2 regions of the Vibrio sp. JCM 18905 genome follow, and region 2 is predicted to be linked to the other one. Evidence: riboswitches for the same ligand, from Rfam matches in the RefSeq annotation. Region 2 holds a riboswitch; the other holds the start of a gene.
What was found. A riboswitch is a leader RNA that binds a small molecule or an ion and turns the genes downstream of it on or off. The one in region 2 is predicted to bind lysine.
Positions count from the first base shown of each region.

Region 1: linked by a shared signal. The riboswitch ahead of tet(35) (tetracycline efflux Na+/H+ antiporter family transporter Tet(35)) and the one ahead of lysC (lysine-sensitive aspartokinase 3) in region 2 are both predicted to bind lysine.

Region 1 covers NZ_AP043879.1:1,155,744-1,165,906, reverse strand. The annotation lists gene hisB (bifunctional histidinol-phosphatase/imidazoleglycerol-phosphate dehydratase HisB) at 1-719, opposite strand, end outside; gene hisC (histidinol-phosphate transaminase) at 785-1,825, opposite strand; gene hisD (histidinol dehydrogenase) at 1,844-3,136, opposite strand; gene hisG (ATP phosphoribosyltransferase) at 3,142-4,038, opposite strand; His leader region at 4,092-4,229, opposite strand; gene ACZ5ZC_RS13605 (sigma-54 interaction domain-containing protein) at 4,594-5,547, shown strand; gene tet(35) (tetracycline efflux Na+/H+ antiporter family transporter Tet(35)) at 5,874-7,475, opposite strand; lysine riboswitch at 7,585-7,767, opposite strand; gene ACZ5ZC_RS13595 (H-NS family histone-like protein) at 8,350-8,757, shown strand; gene ACZ5ZC_RS13590 (inosine/guanosine kinase) at 8,885-10,163, opposite strand, start outside.
Region 2 covers NZ_AP043880.1:514,199-524,361, forward strand. The annotation lists gene metH (methionine synthase) at 1-3,659, shown strand, start outside; gene lysC (lysine-sensitive aspartokinase 3) at 3,746-5,098, opposite strand; lysine riboswitch at 5,200-5,378, opposite strand; gene ACZ5ZC_RS19065 (pyridoxal-phosphate-dependent aminotransferase family protein) at 5,599-6,720, shown strand; gene ACZ5ZC_RS19070 (PglL family O-oligosaccharyltransferase) at 6,780-8,561, opposite strand; gene uvrA (excinuclease ABC subunit UvrA) at 8,629-10,163, opposite strand, start outside.

The DNA of each region.
Region 1 (10,163 bases), on a different replicon from region 2:
GCAAGAGCGGTATCTTCGACCGTGTGGTGATCATCAATGTGTAGATCACCTTCTACTTTGCACACCATCTGGAATCCACCGTGCGTCGCAATTTGATCCAACATGTGGTCGAAGAAACCAAGACCCGTTGAGATATCGTTACCGCCTTGCTCATCAAGGTTAACCGCAACTTTGATGTCCGTTTCTTTCGTGGTACGAATAACTTCAGCAACACGAGCTTTCACCGTCAGATCTTTCAGGATCTGTTTCCAACCCATGGTTTCTGGGTTGTATTGAATACCACGAATTGCCATGTTTTCTGCAAGTTGAAGATCGGTTTGACGATCGCCAATCACAACAGAGTTTTTAAAATCAACTTTGCCACCTTGAAGGTACTCTTTCACCATGCCTAGCTTAGGCTTACGGCAAGAGCAGTTATCTTCTTCAAAGTGAGGACAAATCAACACGTCATCGAACTTCACACCTTGAGACTCGAAGATCTCCATCATCATGTTGTGTGGTGCATCAAAATCTTCTTGTGGGTAGCTGTCAGTACCCAAACCATCTTGGTTAGTGACCATCACTAGACGGTATCCCGCATCCTGCAACGACAACAGGCTTGGGATAACAAATGGCTCTAGTTTTAGCTTATCTAAACGGTCTACTTGAAAATCAACTGGCGGCTCAACAATTAAGGTGCCATCTCGGTCGATAAATAGGATTTTTTGTTGCTTGCTCACTCGAACTTCCTTATTACTAATCTTGTTTCGTTCTCGGCATAAACCGAGAACGTTGAGAATTCTATTTATGAATAGTAGTTTCTAATGAAACCCAGTGTCTTTTCACACTCGTCGCGGTTACCAACACTGATACGCACGCAGTTCTCAATTGGCGAGTTACGCAGGATAATGCCCGTATCCCAAGCGGCTTTGAAAAGAGCATCGCCATCTGGGAATTTCACCAATAAGTAGTTACCCCACCCTTCAAAAACCTCCAGACCCGGAATCATCGACAAACCAACTTGTAAGTAAGCTCGGTTCGCGTTCAAATCGAGAACTTGGAACTTCGCTCGCGCTAGGCCTGCTTCAGAGAGCGCTTGAGTAGCAATTTCAGCAACGGGAACCGGTACTGGATATGGTGCGATCACTTTAAGAAGGACGTTAATCAGTTCTTCGTTTGCTAGCGTAAATCCGCAACGAAGACCAGCAAGCGCGAAAGCTTTCGACAGAGTACGCAGAATCGCTAGATTTGGATATTCTTCCAATAAATCTACTGTTGACGCTTCTGGACAAAAATCGATGTACGCTTCGTCCATGACCACGATTGCGCGGTCTTTTGTCATCTCAAGCAGAGAGACAATATCGTCACGCTTAACTAAGTTACCCGTTGGGTTGTTTGGCGAGCATACGAAAACCAGTTTCACGTTATCTAGATTCGCTTCGATACCTGCGAGGTCTAGTTGCCAATCTGACGTTAGCGGCACCGTTTTGCGCTCTACACCGATGGTTTCTGCACTGATGGCGTACATACCGTAAGTTGGTGGGCAGTATAAAATCGCGTCTTCACCCGGTTCACAGAAAGCACGAATCAATAACTCAATACCTTCATCTGCACCGCGAGAAGTCAGCGTTTGTTCTGGCTTCACTCCAGCATACGCGGCGTAAGCAGAAATCAGCTCTTTCGGCTGGCATTCGCTGTAACGATTAAGACGAGCAAAGTCTGTTTTGTATTCATTGTTGAATGGCGATTCGTTGGCGTTCAGCCATACGTCACCTGTACCACCAATTCGGCGAGCCGAAAGATAAGGTGTTAGTTGTTGGACTTGTTTACGCGCTAGCTTTTCCATCTCTTTACTCTCTTATTCTTACTTACTTGCTAATTTTTCTACACGGATAGTAACAGCACGTTTGTGGGCGTCCAGACCTTCTGCTTCAGCCATGGTGACAACCGTTGGCGCAAGATTTTTAAGACCGTCAGCTGAAAGCTCTTGAACCGTCATTCGTTTAGAAAAATCAGCCAAACCTAAGCTTGAATATGTCCGTGTGTAACCGTAAGTAGGAAGAACGTGGTTAGTGCCCGATGCGTAATCACCTGCAGATTCAGGCGACCAATCACCAAGGAAGATCGAACCTGCGTTGTCTAATAGAGGCAGAAGCTCGCGTGGGTTCTTAGTCTGAACAATTAAGTGCTCAGGGCCATAATAATTAGAAATAGAGATCGCTTGGGTGATCGATTCAGCAATAATGATTAAACTCGATGCGAGCGCTTTTTCTGCAATCTCTGAACGAGACAACTCTTTCAATTGACGACGAACGGCATCTGTCACCTGATCTGCAATAATGGCTGATGGCGTCACAAGTACAACTTGAGAGTCAGGTCCATGCTCTGCCTGACTTAGAAGGTCCGCCGCAATAAAATCTGGGTCCGCTGTTTCATCCGCAATCACAAGAACTTCCGAAGGACCCGCTGGCATATCAATCGCTGCGCCACGGAAATCATTGCTCACCTGGCGCTTTGCTTCCGTCACGTAAGCGTTACCCGGGCCAAAAATCTTATCAACTTTTGATACGGTCTCTGTACCATATGCCATTGCAGCAACAGCTTGACCACCACCGACGTTGTACACTTCATCAATGCCACACAATTTTGCTACGTAAAGGATTTCGTCAGCGATTGGAGGCGGAGAGCAAAGCACAACTTTACGACAGCCAGCAATTTTCGCAGGCACGCCAAGCATCAAAACCGTCGATGGCAATGGCGCGCTACCACCAGGAATGTACAAACCCACTTTTTGAATTGGACGTGTTACCTGTTCACAAAGCACACCCGGTTGAGTTTCGACTTTAATTGGCTGTGGCTTTTGCGCTTTGTGGAATTTAGAAATATTGGCATAAGCTTGCTCTAATGCGTTTTTCATTGATTCAGACAAGCGCTCTGAAGCGGCTTTAATTTCCTGAGAAGAAACACGAATGGACTCAGGTTTAACGCGATCAAACTTTTCTGTCAGCTCGTTGAGAGCAGAGTCGCCTTCATTTCGAACTTTAGCGATAACCTCAGACACTGCTGCAGTGATATTTGCACCTTCTGCAATAGCAGGACGTTCTAAGATCGAATCTTGCTGCTCTTCACTTAAAGATTGCCAAACGACTGTTCTCATGATGTTTACTCCATCATTTTTTCAATTGGTAGCACTAGGATTGAGCTAGCACCTAACTCTTTTAGCTGTTCCATGGTTTCCCAGAACAGGTTTTCAGAACTCACTAAGTGAACAGCCATTTTCTGCTTATCTGCAGAAAGAGGAAGAACCGTAGGATCCTCAGCACCAGGAAGTAGTGCTTTGATTTGATCGAGCTTTTCAGCTGGCGCGTGAAGCATGATGTACTTAGACTCTTTCGCTTGTTGTACGCCTTGCATGCGAGTCAGTAGTTTTTCAATCAGTGCTGTTTTGTCTGCATCAAACTCACCGATACGTTGAATCAGCGTCGCTTTAGATTTAAAGATCACTTCCGCTTCTTTTAAGCCATTCGCTTCTAACGTTGCGCCAGTCGATACCAAATCAGCAATAGCGTCAGCTAGACCTGCGCGAGGTGCAACTTCTACAGAGCCAGTTAGCATACATGTGGAGAATGGAACGCCTGCTTCATCCATGTAAGCTTTTAGGAGTTGAGGGTAAGTTGTGGCAATACGCTTACCAGCTAAGTCTTGTGGACCGTTGTACTCTTCATCCTTGTCGATAGCGATAGACAAGCGACAACCGCCAAAATCCAGTCGACGAAGTTGAACAAACTCACATGGCTCACCCAAAGCTTTGCGATCAAGACGAACTTCTTCTAGTTCGTTTTCTCCGATGAAACCAAGGTCAACCACGCCATCCATGATCAAGCCAGGGATGTCATCGTCACGAACCAAAAGCAAATCAATTGGCATGTTCTCCGAGTGAACCACTAAACGCTCACCCATTACATTAAATTTTACGCCGCACTGTTTTAGCAGAGCTTGGCTCTCTTTGCTAAGGCGACCTTTTTTCTGAATTGCGATTCTTAAGCGTTGTGTTTGCATTGCTTTTTCCCTGTGCAAGATTTTGATATCTAAGTAATTTTTGAATTAATAAAACTAAAAAACCCTCGAGAGATTGGAGTCTCCCGAGGGTTTAAAATCTGCTTTTACTTTGATTTCACCTCCGGGAGTTTCCTGCCTCCCGGGTATGCGTGCATCGCCCGAAAGACTAGATTGGGTGATGATGGTGATGAATGTTCATTACAAAATTACGCATACTTATTTAAGGCTCTATTGAGTTGCTTCGTTAGTAACCACACTAACCAAGGATTCTATATTTTTCAATACTGAATTTAGCATTTTCTAACTATTTTTATAATTACTTGATTTTAAAGGATTTAAATTTAATTTCAGTTGAGTATATGGGTAGAAATTAGGTTTCTATTCAACCCTATTCTTAAAGAAAAAGAAGAATAGTATGAATTTTCATCAAAACAACTATTTAGATCTCACCGCCCTTAGTAATTGACATCATTCTCAATAAAGAGACATCCACTCACGTTTGAGACGACTCATTCAAAACTATTATTTGAGTGGGGCAAAAAATAGTGATTAACCATGAAACTGCGTAACGGTAGTAACAAACAAGCTGTGGATTTCAGCGATACAACACTATACCCATTAATCGGCAATAGTGCATGTATCCAAGAACTTCGCACGGCAATCCAAAAGTACGCTCAATGTGATGCTGAAGTACTCATTCAGGGTGAAACAGGGGTGGGCAAAGGTCTCTGTGCTCGTCTTATTCATCAGTTGTCGAACAGACACTCGGCACCTTTTGTTGAAGTTAACTGCGGCGCAATTCCAAGTGGTCTTATTGCGTCCGAACTTTTCGGTCACGAAAAAGGAGCATTTACAGGAGCGATTTCAGATCGTATCGGTTTTATTCAAAAAGCACATAAAGGTACCCTATTCCTAGATGAGATTGGTGATATGCCGCCGGATCTACAAATCCACCTTCTGCACTTTTTAGAGAGTAAGCAAATCCATAAAGTCGGCGCTGATAAATTCATTGACGTGGACTGTAGAGTCATTGCTGCGAGCCACGTGGATTTGAAAAATGAGGTTGTACAAGGTGGATTCCGTGAAGATTTATTCTATCGGCTTAATATCTTGCCATTAACTATTCCTCCACTGAGAAAGCGTGGGAAAGATATCCTTATGTTATCAGAACACTTCTTGACAGATTTGTCTCATGGTCAGGTACAAAAAATGTCGGATAAAGTGAAAGCCAAGCTCCTCAAGCATCGTTGGCCAGGTAACGTAAGAGAACTGCGAAATGTAATCCAACGAGCGATTGTCATGTGTGAAGATCACACGCTTCTCGTCGCTGACTTGGGCCTTGATAATAATGAAAGGCAATTACTTCCTTCAGTGGACCAAATTGATCTTGACTACCTACTGCAAGCTATCGAAGAAAATAAGCACAATATGAGTGCGGCTGCACGTCATCTTGGTATTTCAAGAACGACGCTTTATCGTCTAATAAAGAAATACAACTTAAATGTTTAGTTGCTGTACAGGTGTAACGTGACACTGTGTAACAGACAACTCATCATATATCATTTACTTAGCCCCTCATCATAAACCTCTTGATATTGCCGCCTTTAAAATCAACAACTTAAACTAGGCATAGTCTTTGCTTAGTGCTAAGAAGAAGTCGGTTGATAGATTTTCTATCACAGCACAGAAAGGAGTGCTCAGAACACAAATAGCTCGCTTTTAACACGAAACGATTATCCCCAAAAACGCGATTGCCCCCCTCACCTAAATCGCGTTAAAAAAAAGCTCCGCTAAATTTAGCGGAGCTTCCTCTTTATTAAAAACACTGAGCTGTACTAGACATTTTGACACGATGCCATTTTAGACTTCGACAACCAAGAAAGTGCTCCACATACAATAATAAATGTGATTGATGCAGCGATGAATGAGAATGCAATTGACGCAGTCATCCCCAAAGTAATGAAGCCAACACAGGAAACTAGCGCCACGGACAATGCATAAGGCAACTGGGTCGATACGTGATCAATATGATTACAACGTGCACCAGTCGACGACAGAATAGTGGTATCGGAGATAGGTGAACAATGGTCACCAAAAACGGCACCGGCTAAAACTGCACTTAGCATTGGGAGCATTAGCGCAAGATCGGTTGCACCAGCCATATCACCCGCGATTGGAAGCATAATGCCGAACGTACCCCAAGAAGTACCGGTTGAAAATGCCATTAGACCAGACAACAAGAATAGGATAACCGGTAGCCAATGTGGATTAATATTGCCCTGCGCCATTGTAGAAAGGTAAGAACCCGTCTTCATGTCACCGATAACCGAACCGATAGTCCAGGCAAATACCAGGATTAGAATCGCGCCAAACATAGACTTAGCACCAATCCAAAGTGTGCGTGCAATTTCACCCATTGGAAGACCTTGCTTCACAACAGTAAACAGTGCAACTGCTAAGCCAAGCAAGCTACCGTAGATTAGTGATGTGCCTACATCTGTATTTTCAAACGCACCTAGAAGCGCAAACTCTTTGCCGTCAGCAGCCAATGCTTGGCCACCCGTGTAAAGCATAGAAGCGATAGTCGCAATAATCAGCGTCACGATAGGAAGTACCAAGTCTGACACTTTACCCTTTTCGCTTTCACGGATATCTAGCTCTTCGTTTAGATCATGCGCTTCTTGCGAGTCGTTTTCTTTGTCTTTATCAAAGCCGCGGCCTTGAGATGCAGAGATTTCATGCTCACGCATCTTACCGATATCGAGGCCAAACCACGCCACAGCAAACACCATAAGCAGTGCAAAAACTGCGTAGAAGTTCATTGGAATAAGACGAACGTACGCGCCAAGAGCCGAATACTCAGTGATCCCATGTGAGACTAAGATACCGCCGATAATCGTAATAATGTAAGCACCCCAGCTAGAAGCAGGCATGATCACACACATTGGTGCAGCAGTTGAGTCTAGAATGTATGCAAGCTTCGCGCGAGACACATAAAAACGATCGGTTACTGGACGAGAAATGGCACCAACAGCAAGACTGTTAAAGTAATCGTCGACAAAAATGAATACGCCTAAAAAGGCAGCAAGAAGTTTGGAGCCGCGTTTACTCTTCACTCGAGATTGTGCCCATTCGGCAAATGCACGAGTACCACCAGATAGCGTTAATAATGCAGTTGTCATACCTAATAAGATTAGGAAACCAACAATGCTCATGTTCCAAGTGTTAATTCCGCCATCTTCAATAAAGACAGAAGAAACTTGAGAACTCACGTAACTAACGGTATCACCGATAGACCAGCTATTAAGTAGAACCGCACCCAGCACGATACCTACACCTAAGGAAACTAATACACGTCGAGTCAGAATCGCCAAAGTCAAAGCGACAATAGGTGGCAATAATGAAACAGGAGAACTAGAAAAATCTATTAAATTCATGATCTTCAAAAACCAAAGTTTGGCTAGAGATCTACTGCAGACAAGTCACGTAGCATACGATACGTGCTCATGTTGAACTTAGCGACAGGGAAGCGAACACTCCACCCAACCCTACAGTAGCGCTCCATAGTTTAATGTGAATATATACTATGGCAGTGTTGTTCCTTTCAGATACAACCCCAGCAAGTAACTTTGATGAGTTACTTACTTCGGCAATCTTCGCCTTCCACTATTATTCATTGGCATCACCCCAATAATAGCTACTCTTCGAGACCGCGCCTCTACGGCAACAACAAACAATTAACCACTAACTGTACAAATTAACAACAAATTGTCTGCAATATTGCATCAGGTAGCAGCCATTGTACTTATGATGAGAGTCAATGCAACACATCAAACTAAATTAAACAAATAAATAATGACTGAGATAATTTATAAACCTTGTCTACTTCAAGTTAGTTTTGTGCAACTGAAATCACATCATTTTTGTTATTTATGAAACATTATTACTACCTTAAAAATATCATGGTTTATCTTGTATCAATAAATTAAGGATATATGACACTCCATCAAAGATGGACGCTTCATATTTTTAAGTAATAACTCAACTTTTTTTATAAAAACCAAGCTGGCTCTATCTCTATACAATAACGAGTGTTGATTTCAATTCTCATCTAATAAGATTTATTTCGAGTGTAATAATATTTATTGCTTTAAAAAAATAGCTAAATTTAAACAAAATCTTGATTTAGTATTTGCACATAAGGAAAAGATAAAGTTAAATATAAGGACTCTTTGTTTATTTATAGATTGGCATTATTTAATCGTAACGATAAAAAGTGCCCAACACATTAACCTTTTAATAGGAATCGTTATGTCAGAGCTGACTAAAACCCTTCTAAATATCCGTAGCCTTCGTGCATTTTCTCGTGAGCTGACTCTAGAACAATTGGAAGAAGCTCTAGATAAACTAACTACTGTCGTAGAAGAGCGTCGTGAAGCAGAAGAAGCAGAACGTGCAGCACAAGCTGAGCAAGAAGCTAAGCTAGCAGAGATCGCAGAGAAAATTGCTCAAGACGGTATTGACGTAGAAGCGCTTATTACTGCGCTATCTGGCGAAACTAAGACGAAAGGCAAAGCGAAGCGTGCACCTCGTCCAGCTAAATACAAATACACAGACTCAAACGGTAATGAGAAGACTTGGACAGGCCGAGGTCGTACACCTTCTGCAATTCAAGAGCAACTTGATGCAGGTAAATCTCTGGATGATTTCCTGATCTAAATTCGCGCTATTTTTAAAAGGCTCCTATTGGGAGCCTTTTTTATTTGTAATGATCCAAATAAAAAAGGCGCATTTTTTAATGCGCCTTTTACTTTAGTTATAGAATAGTTAATTAAACTACTGTGTATTAACGTTCCCAGTATGCTTCTTCTAGGCTATCTTCTCGCTCAGGAAGCCCACGTGACAAACGTGGAGAATGTTGCACGAGAACTTCGTAGCTCGCACGGTTTGCGTATTTACATACTTGAGAAAAAGAAGAGTAAGTTAAATATTCGTTACTGTGCTTGCTTGAATTAGGCACATTTTCTTTATGGTATTTGTTTGCCGCCATATCATGAAGAACAGCAGATAACGCAGCATCACCTGCACCATTGGTATTCTTGATTTTTTCTGGACCACCCATATATGGCGAGATATGTGAGTACACTTTTATTGGTGTTTCACATGTATCTTTTTTCGCCGGACGACTAAATTCATAGCGATTAAATTCAGCGATTGACCCCGGAAGTAATGGTAAAGAAGTTTCGCGCTTCGCGCTGTCTTCCGTATAACCCGCCATAAATAGGCCTACAGGCCCCGCGGTGCACAATACTAGATCTGCCCACTCCAGTGTTTTATCAGATGCAGCAAGTGGGTCTGACTCACCCGTCAGAGCTTCTGCTTCATCTTCATTCATCGCAACGACTGAAACGTTATCTCGAATGAATTCTTGCCAATATTTCGGGTCATCTTGAATAACGAACTTCGTCCCAAGAGTCAGAACAACAGGTACATCATTCTTTTTCGCGTACTCAATCGCTTTCATTGTTGCTTCAGGCATTGGGTCGCCTTCTTTACAACGCACTAAATATGACGTTAGTACAAGCGCCGATGCATTTTTAAAGATTTTTTCTGGAATGCTATCAGGATGCAGCTGGTTCATTTGCCCTTCACTGATCGCAAAAGTACGTTCACCGTCTTCTGTGATAAGAGCGAAACAACGACCGATAGCGCCATCAACACCTTGTAGGTAGTTCAAGTCCATGCGGCTTGATGTATTACAAAGGTAACGGTAGCCATAGCTGCCAATTTTGATATCCTGGCTCATCACTCCAAGCAGCGTAGAGCGATCATCTGCTAGCACAGAGTAGTTGTGTAGCGTGTTACCAATTGTGCCACCCGCATACTCATTGGTAATTAAGTTCTCTTCTTTAAGTTGCTGGTACAACTCTTCTGCTCTTTCGTCATCAATAACCAAAGAGTGACCTTTACTCAGACCGTACTTTTCAATCACATCCGTTGTAACTTTAGCTTCAATATCAACCAAAGTTTGGTCAATACCAATGATGTGAGTGCGCGTCATCTTCTTGCTTTCTTGTGCTTGGCTCACCAGCGGGTCACGAGCATGAACAGGAAAATAGTGCTTC
Region 2 (10,163 bases):
AGATTGAAGCTCAATTGAAGCAACGTATTCTTTTGATTGATGGTGGTATGGGAACCATGATTCAGGGATACAAACTTGAAGAGCAAGACTATCGAGGAACGCGCTTTGCGGATTGGCATTGTGATCTAAAAGGTAACAACGACCTGTTGGTTCTAAGTCAGCCTCAACTTATCAAGGAAATTCACGCTGCATATTTAGAAGCGGGTGCAGATATTCTCGAAACCAACACGTTTAACGCAACAACCATTGCGATGGCTGACTACGAGATGGAAAGCCTAAGTGAAGAAATTAACTTTGCTGCTGCCAAGCTTGCACGTGAAGTTGCAGACGAATGGACCGCAAAAACACCCGATAAACCGCGTTATGTCGCAGGGGTTTTAGGGCCGACGAACCGCACTTGTTCTATTTCTCCTGATGTAAATGACCCCGGATATCGAAATGTTTCTTTCGACGAGTTAGTTGAGGCTTACTCTGAATCGACTCGAGCGCTGATTAAAGGTGGTTCTGACCTTATTCTTATCGAGACCATCTTCGATACTCTTAACGCTAAGGCTTGTTCATTTGCTGTTGAAAGTGTGTTTGAAGAGATGGGTATTGAGTTACCTGTGATGATCTCGGGGACTATTACCGATGCTTCCGGTCGGACATTATCCGGTCAAACCACAGAAGCGTTTTACAACTCATTACGTCATGTTAAACCGATTTCGTTTGGTTTGAACTGTGCGCTGGGCCCAGATGAGCTTCGTCCTTATGTTGAAGAGCTCTCGTGTATATCAGAATCTTTTGTTTCCGCTCACCCAAATGCTGGGCTTCCGAATGCATTCGGCGAATACGATTTGTCGCCAGAAGATATGGCTAAGCATGTTAAAGAGTGGGCTCAAAGTGGCTTTTTAAACTTAATTGGTGGGTGTTGTGGTACAACTCCTGAGCACATTCGCCAAATGGCACTCGCGGTTGAAAATATCGCCCCTCGTAAATTACCTGATCTTCCCGTTGCTTGTCGCTTGTCTGGCTTAGAGCCGCTCGCGATTGATAAAGACTCTTTATTTATCAATGTCGGTGAGCGTACTAATGTAACCGGTTCTGCGCGTTTTAAACGCTTGATTAAAGAAGAGCTGTACGATGAAGCGCTCGATGTGGCTCGTCAACAAGTTGAAAATGGCGCTCAAATTATCGATATCAACATGGATGAAGGCATGTTGGATGCACAAGCTTGTATGGTTCGCTTTTTAAACCTTTGTGCGTCAGAACCTGAAATCTCAAAAGTACCAATCATGGTCGACTCTTCCAAATGGGAAGTTATTGAAGCCGGTCTTAAGTGTATCCAAGGCAAAGGTATTGTTAATTCGATCTCACTCAAGGAAGGTAAAGAGAAGTTCGTTGAACAAGCTAAGTTGATCCGCCGTTACGGTGCGGCTGTGATTGTGATGGCGTTTGATGAGATTGGACAAGCAGATACACGTGAGCGCAAAGTAGAAATTTGTACCAACGCTTACCGAATTCTCGTTGATGAAGTGGGCTTTCCACCAGAAGACATCATCTTTGACCCCAACATTTTTGCCATTGCTACGGGTATCGATGAGCATAATAACTACGCGGTGGATTTCATTGAAGCCGTTGGCGATATCAAACGTGATTTACCACACGCGATGATCTCGGGTGGTGTTTCTAACGTTTCCTTCTCATTCCGCGGTAATAACTATGTGCGTGAAGCGATTCACGCGGTGTTCCTCTACCACTGTTTTAAAAATGGTATGGATATGGGGATTGTGAATGCGGGTCAGTTAGAAATCTACGATAACGTGCCTGAAAAATTGCGTGAGGCTGTGGAAGATGTCGTTCTTAACCGTCGTGATGACGCCACTGAGAGATTGTTAGATATCGCAGCGGAATACGCAGGCAAAGGGGTAGGTAAAGAGGAGGATGCCTCTGCACTTGAGTGGAGAACTTGGCCTGTTGAAAAGCGTTTAGAGCACGCGTTAGTGAAAGGAATAACTGAGTTCATCGTTGATGATACCGAAGAGGCTCGTGTCAACGCTTCAAAGCCATTAGAGGTGATTGAAGGTCCACTAATGGATGGGATGAACGTCGTCGGAGACCTGTTTGGTGAAGGTAAAATGTTCCTTCCTCAAGTCGTAAAATCTGCACGAGTGATGAAGCAAGCAGTCGCGCATCTGGAGCCCTACATCAATGCAGAAAAGCAGGTGGGACAAACAAACGGTAAGATTTTGCTAGCGACGGTCAAAGGTGATGTACATGATATCGGGAAAAATATCGTTGGCGTTGTATTGCAGTGCAATAACTACGAAATTATCGATCTTGGTGTCATGGTTCCTTGCGAAAAGATCTTAAAAGTAGCGCAAGAAGAGAACGTCGATATTATTGGTTTGTCAGGGTTGATCACGCCTTCATTAGACGAAATGGTGCATGTTGCAAAAGAAATGGAGCGTCTCGACTTTAACTTACCTCTTCTCATCGGTGGCGCAACAACGTCAAAAGCCCATACAGCAGTAAAGATTGAGCAAAATTACAAGCATCCAGTTGTTTACGTGAATAACGCCTCACGTGCGGTGGGCGTATGTACTTCTCTATTGTCAGATGAACGTCGCCCTGAATTTGTTGAAAAACTTGAAGCTGATTACGAACGAGTACGTGATCAACATAATCGAAAGAAACCGAGAACCAAACCAGTGACATTAGAAGCGGCTCGAGCGAATAAAGTTGCGATCGATTGGGAAGCTTACACTCCTCCAGTGCCTGTTGAGCCTGGTATTCATATCTTCGATGATTTTGATGTGGCCACATTACGTCAATACATCGATTGGACACCATTCTTTATGACTTGGTCACTTGTGGGCAAGTATCCAACAATTTTCCAACATGAAGAAGTCGGTGAAGAAGCAAAACGTTTATTCGAAGATGCCAACGAGTTGCTTGACCGAGTTGAGCGAGAAGGCCTGTTAAAAGCGCGTGGAATATGTGGCTTATTCCCTGCAGCAAGCGTGGGGGACGACATTGAAGTTTATTCTGATGAAACTCGTACCGCCGTTGTGAAAGTATTGCGTAACTTGCGTCAACAGACCGAGAAACCAAAAGGATTCAACTATTGTTTATCTGACTACATCGCACCTAAAGAGTCGGGTAAACATGATTGGATAGGGGCATTTGCTGTCACTGGTGGTATTGGTGAACGAGAGCTTGCGGATGAATACAAAGCACAGGGAGATGATTACAACGCAATTATGATTCAAGCGGTGGCGGATCGCCTAGCCGAAGCGTTTGCTGAGTATTTGCATGAGCGTGTCCGTAAAGAAATTTGGGGGTATGCTGCGGATGAAGATTTATCTAACGATGATCTCATTCGTGAAAAATACCAAGGTATTCGTCCTGCGCCGGGTTATCCAGCGTGTCCTGAACATACTGAAAAAGGACCGCTTTGGGAGTTACTTAATGTGGAAGAGAACATTGGCATGACTCTAACCTCCAGCTATGCAATGTATCCGGGCGCGTCAGTCTCTGGTTGGTATTTCTCTCATCCTGACTCACGTTACTTTGCGATCGCACAGATCCAAGAAGATCAGCTAGAGAGTTACGCCGATCGTAAGGGGTGGGATAGGATCGAGGCTGAAAAATGGTTAGGGCCAAACATTAACGGTTAAATTGATGTTTACCTCGTCCAAACGTAACAACTATTGAAACAACAAAGGGCTGCAGATACGCAGCCCTTTGTTTTATTGAGTTGAACTTACTTCTCAAACAACTCGGTGTGGAGTTTTTGTATGGCTTGTTTCGATACCGATTCATGGAGCAAGAAGCATAAGTTGTGAGGGCTAGCGCCATAACAAATCATGCGTAGGTTAAAGTCTTCTAGCGTGCCAAAAACCTGTTTCGCGTAGCCTTTACTCTCACTCATGTTGTTACCAATGAGAGCAACGAGGCATAGGTCATGTTCAACTTCTACCTTACATAACTCTTCTAACTCTTCTCGTACAGCTTGCGGCAGCTGTGGTGCTCCGCCAGAGGTATCAGTTTGATCAAGTGTTAACGATACACTGATTTCAGATGTCGTGATCAAATCGACAGAGATCTTATGCTTTGCAAGGATCTCAAAAACCTTTGCTAAGAAGCCGTATGCGTGGAACATGTTGGCGCTGCGTAGCGTTACCATGGTTTGGTTACAACGCAAAGCTAGCGCACGGAATAACGGTGAGCTTTCGACTTGGTGGCGAATCCAAGTTCCCCCTTTTTCAGGCTCTTTCGATGACCCTACAAATACCGGAATGTCGTGGCGTAATGCGGGTACTAGCGTAGAAGGGTGAAGGATTTTAGCGCCAAAGTTAGCCATTTCTGAAGCTTCACTAAAGCTGATCTCGGGAATTGGTGAGGCTTTTGGCGCAATTCGCGGGTCTGTTGTGTAGATGCCCGGAACATCAGTCCAGATTTCTAACCCTGCCGCTTTGACGCTCTCAGCAATTAAGGCGGCGCTATAATCGCTGCCTCCTCGACCTAGTGTTGTTGTATTACCGGCTTCGTCAGATCCTATGAAGCCTTGAGTAACAACAACGGATTGTTGGCAAAGTGGTATGAGTTTATCTTGCGCAAGCGTCGAAATTGCTTCAATGTTTGGCTCCGCGCGACCAAAGTTGTCATCAGTACGCAGCACATCGCGGATATCAAAGCGCACAGCTTGAATGCCTCGCTCACACATTAACTGAGTTAGAATATGCGTCGACATGAGTTCGCCACATGCGACCAAATGATCGGTTAACTTCGCACTAGCTTGGATAGATGCAGCCTCGGCCAGGCTGGTTACGGTATCTAATATGCCATACACCTCGGCAGCAGTTTTCGTGCTGTCTTCGAGCTGAGTTAAAATGGCGTCATGAATGTTGGCCAGATTTTGCAGCAGCTCAGTACGGTGCGTTTGATCCTGAACACCGTTGGCGAGTTCTACCAATAGGTTGGTGACGCCAGAGCAAGCGCTGCTCACGACCAAGCGAGTATTTGGATTGTTTTCGATAATGGTGGCACAACGACTCATTGCCTCAAAGTTGGCAACACTGGTTCCACCGAATTTAGCTACGTTAAATGCGCTCACTGCGTTCTCCCACGACTTCCTAAAAAATTGTACATCCAATGTTTAGTGAGAAAAGGAACAGAGCAAAAAGAGAGGTATTTAGAATGCTATTTGAAAAATTTACCCTCAGAAGCCCTTCATCAGACTGCGCTGATGACAGTTGATGGGATTCAGCCCAATTCAACCGACAAGTCAAACCCTGCAACTTTGACTTACCTCGGCACTACTCCCCCTCAATGATTGGTGTTGGAATTGCGGTTCCACAAATCATCTACCTGGGTAGCGCTCCTCTTCTACATAAAGCTCAAACATTGAACGGTTTTGAGGCCTTAATGTCAATCAATATTTCAACCTTTATGGTGTTTTTTATTAACGATTTTGTGACACTGGTTTGACCTCCATACTTACGGCTAATTGCTGATAGAGGAAAAATCTATTAGGGTGAAGAACCCTACACCTGAGCCATGTTATTGAATAGAACTTTTAGAATGCTCAGGATAAAAGATAATCAAGGAGCTGACATGTCGATCCAAAGCTTTATTCCACCTCACCGTATTTTAATGGGACCTGGTCCTTCTGATATTTATCCTCAAGTGTTACAAGCGCTAAGCCGTCCTACCGTAGGTCACCTTGATCCTCTGTTTATCGGTATGATGGATGAGCTCAAGCAGCTATTGAAGTATGCCTTTCAAACTGACAATGAGTTCACTATTGCGGTTTCAGCGCCAGGTAGTGCAGGGATGGAAACCTGCTTTGTAAACTTGATCGAGAAAGGCGACAAAGTGATCGTCTGCCGTAACGGTGTTTTTGGTGAACGCATGCGCGAAAATGTCGTCCGTGCTGGTGGTGAAGTTGTTATCGTCGATGATGAATGGGGGACGCCTGTTTCCATTGATAAAGTCGAGCAAGCACTCGAACAGCACCCAGATACAAAAATTCTTGCTTTTGTGCATGCGGAAACCTCAACTGGTGCAGTCAGTGATGCTCAAGCATTGGGTAAGCTGGCGAAACAGCATAATGCATTATCTATTGTTGATGCGGTGACGTCACTTGGTGGTGTGCCGTTAAAAGTGGATGAATGGCAACTGGATGCGGTTTACTCTGGCAGTCAAAAATGTTTGTCATGTGTACCAGGGCTCTCACCAGTGACGTTTTCTCCTGCCGCGATTGAAAAGATTCAAGCAAGAACAACACCAGTAAAGAGTTGGTTCCTCGATCAGAGTTTAGTGTTGGGGTATTGGAGTGGAGAAGGTAAGCGTAGTTACCATCATACGGCGCCAGTTAATAGCTTGTATGCGCTTCATGAAGCTTTATTGATACTGAAAAATGAAGGATTAGAAAACGCTTGGGCTCGTCATCAACTGATGCATGAAAAACTCAAAAATGGCCTACAAAAGCTAGGTTTTGAATTTGTTGTGGACGAAGCCCATCGTTTGCCGCAATTAAATGCGATTTACGTGCCTGAAGGAATTGATGAAGCAAAAGTTCGTGCTCACTTGCTAGAAACCTATAACCTAGAAATTGGTGCAGGCCTCGGGGCATTAGCTGGTAAAGCGTGGCGTATTGGCTTAATGGGTTACGGCGCTCGACCTGAAAACGTTGCACTGTGCTTAAAAGCGTTAGAAGAGTCACTCACTGAATAAAGCTATACCGCAATGAGATAAAGAAAAGCGAAGGTCATCCCTTCGCTTTTTTGTAATTATTACTCTGCACCTGAAGTGGGTGCTGGTGAGGCAGAGATTGCTTGAGAAGGTGGTCGGTAATTGACGTCACTGAAATCAATCTTCGGGAACAAAAACTGCGCTTCAGCTCTGATTTGCTCCGCTTTACTTGAGTCATCTAAGCCTTGGTAGGCCAAAATCAAATTATTATAAAATGCAGGGCGAGGCTTATCTTTGATGATTTTTAGCGACCAATCGATATAAGGCTGAATCAAGGTTGCGTCTTGTTGGTACAGCCCAATATTTAAAAACGTGCTATAGACATCCCAATCAAACCTGTCTTTCCAAACCACAGGGTTACTGACTTGATTCAGAATATCAGGGTTAGTTGGTCTAGTGGTCTCAAACTTCGTCAATACATAGTTCGTATGTAATGCGCTTACCATGTAAAACGTAAACGCAACGGGAAGTACCAAACTAAAGACTCGCAGCAAGCTTTTGGTCACATTACTAAAGCCGACTTGTCGATAACGAGAGACGCGCTGATCTACCCAGTACAGCAGGATAACGAAGATCAACCAATGCACGAGAGAGTGGTAGAAAGGGTATTCCAGTTGTGAGTGCAATACGATAGGTATAAACAAGGCCAGCAACGCAAGACGAGTTCCGCGTTTGGCTTGATAGATTCGATACAGTACCAGTGCCATCGCTAAGAAGATGCCGAGTATTGGCAGCAAACCACCTTCGGCTCCCCAGTAAAGCAGCTCGTTATGCGGATGATCCATGGCTGGCAAACCAGCTGGGTAATTCTCATTTAGTGCATGTTGACGAGCCGTATACAGCATGTACTCAGATTCAAACTTGCCATATCCATAGCCAGTAAAAGGCTTTTCAATCACCATGTCTAATGTTTGCGGAAAAGTATACGCTCGAGCAGACTCCATGTTTACTTTTTCTGCGGCTAACCCACCTCCATCAGGAAAGGCAAGATGCATGACAACCACTGAGAGTAAGAGCCCACTTACAAGTGACACAACCCAGCGGATAAAGCGCCCTTTGGTTGCAAAGCGGTACATGTATGGAATGACCAACAACACGGCGATGACCGAGGCTAACCAACCAGTGCGTGAAGCCAACGCCACAATTAGTGGTAAGGTTAAAACTGGCACGGCATAGAGAAGGTAAACATCGCTTAACTTACGGTCGTATTTGTAGGGCTGACGTGCAAGTAAATAGCTAGCAATCACCAACCCTGTCGCAAGAAAGCTGGCCATTACATTGGGCTGTTGGAAAATACCATAAGGACGATTGGCCACCGTGTCGTAACCAAACGGATTGCCTGGTTTGAGATACAGATATTGTGTCAGACCAAAAATGGCTTCGATAACAACCGCAAGGACAATGAACCATAATAGGCGTTGGCGATGTTTATTACTGAAATGAAATTGTTGTAAGACAATAAAGAACAGGACACCACACCACAGGCCAATGAGCTTATTGGCTGCCAAACTGCTATTCGCATTTGGGTACAGAATGGGCACTGTCATGATAAGAGCACTAATGAACAAGCCGATGGTTAATTTTGAGTAACGTAGCGCTCGATTATTCGCGAGTTGGTAGCACCCAATGCCTAATGCAAAGCTAAAAGCAATCCAAGTTGTCGCATTGAAGGAAAGTGAAAGCCCTGAACCGCCGGGGTTGGGCATGAAAAAGTGCATTGCCAACACAAATAGTGTTGCCAAGGCAATGAGAAACTTGCGATTGAGGGGAACCTGTACTTTTTCGGGAGAAAGCTTTGTTCCACTTACATGTATAGTAGCCATAGTTATTGCGTTGTTTTGAATGAAAAAAGACCAGCACTTGCTGGTCTCGGTACTTTACCTGTTTTTTCTACTTCAACATAGGCTTAAGGAAGTGAGCTGTGTGCGAGCCCTCGATTTGCGACACATCTTCCGGTGTGCCTTGAGCGATTATCTCGCCTCCACCCTGTCCCCCTTCAGGTCCTAGATCGATAATCCAGTCCGCAGTCTTAATGACATCTAGGTTATGCTCGATCACCACGACAGTATTTCCGTGGTCGCGAAGTCTGTGCAATACAGTGAGCAACTGCTGGATATCATGGAAGTGCAGGCCGGTTGTTGGTTCATCCAAAATGTACAAGGTTTTTCCTGTATCACGCTTGGATAGCTCTCTCGCTAGTTTCACACGCTGAGCTTCACCACCGGAGAGTGTCGTTGCCGCTTGACCTAGGCGAATGTAAGACAAGCCCACATCCATTAGAGTCTGTAGCTTACGTGCTATAGCAGGTACGGGTTCAAAGAACGTTCGGGCGTCTTCGACCGTCATTTCTAGCACTTCATCAATGGTTTTGCCTTTGTAACGTACTTCAAGTGTTTCACGGTTGTAGCGCTTACCTTTACATACATCACATGGCACATAAACATCTGGTAGGAAATGCATTTCAACTTTAATGACACCATCACCCTGACAGGCCTCACAACGACCACCGCGTACGTTAAAGCTAAAACGTCCAGGCTTGTAACCGCGAGAACGCGACTCTTGTGTGCCTGCAAACAGTTCACGGATTGGGGTAAAGATCCCCGTATAGGTTGCAGGGTTAGAGCGAGGTGTACGACCAATTGGGCTTTGATCGATATCGATAACCTTGTCGAAGTGCTCTAGGCCTTTAATCGATTTATAAGGTGAAGGTTGAGCCGTTGTTGCTCCGTTGAGTTGGGTGTGAGCAATTTTAAAGAAAGTATCATTAATCAGCGTTGATTTACCTGAGCCAGATACCCCTGTAATACAGCTGAATAACCCAACAGGAATAGAGAGGTTAACGTTCTTAAGGTTATTACCTGTTGCGCCTAAGAGCTCAACCGTTTTTTTCGGATCACGCGGCGTGCGATCTTTCGGTACTGCGATTTCTTTAACGCCACTTAAGTACTGACCTGTCAGAGAATTCGGATTTGCGATTATCTCTTCCATGGTGCCTTCCGCGACAACATTACCACCGTGTACGCCAGCGCCAGGACCGATATCTATGACATGATCCGCACAGCGAATAGCATCTTCATCGTGTTCTACCACGAGTACGGTATTCCCCAAATCGCGCAAATGAGTAAGCGTTTTTAATAAGCGTTCATTATCTCGCTGGTGGAGACCAATCGATGGTTCGTCCAGAACATACATCACACCAACAAGACCCGCACCAATTTGGCTGGCTAAGCGAATACGTTGAGCTTCACCACCAGAGAGCGTTTCGGCGCTGCGAGACAGGTTCAGATAGTTCAAACCAACGTTAACCAAGAACTGCAGGCGATCGTTGATTTCCTTCATCACTTTTTCAGCGATTTGGGCGCGTTGACCCTCCAGTTTCAAGGAATGGAAGAATTCCAATGCATCAGCAATGCTGAGTTCAACAA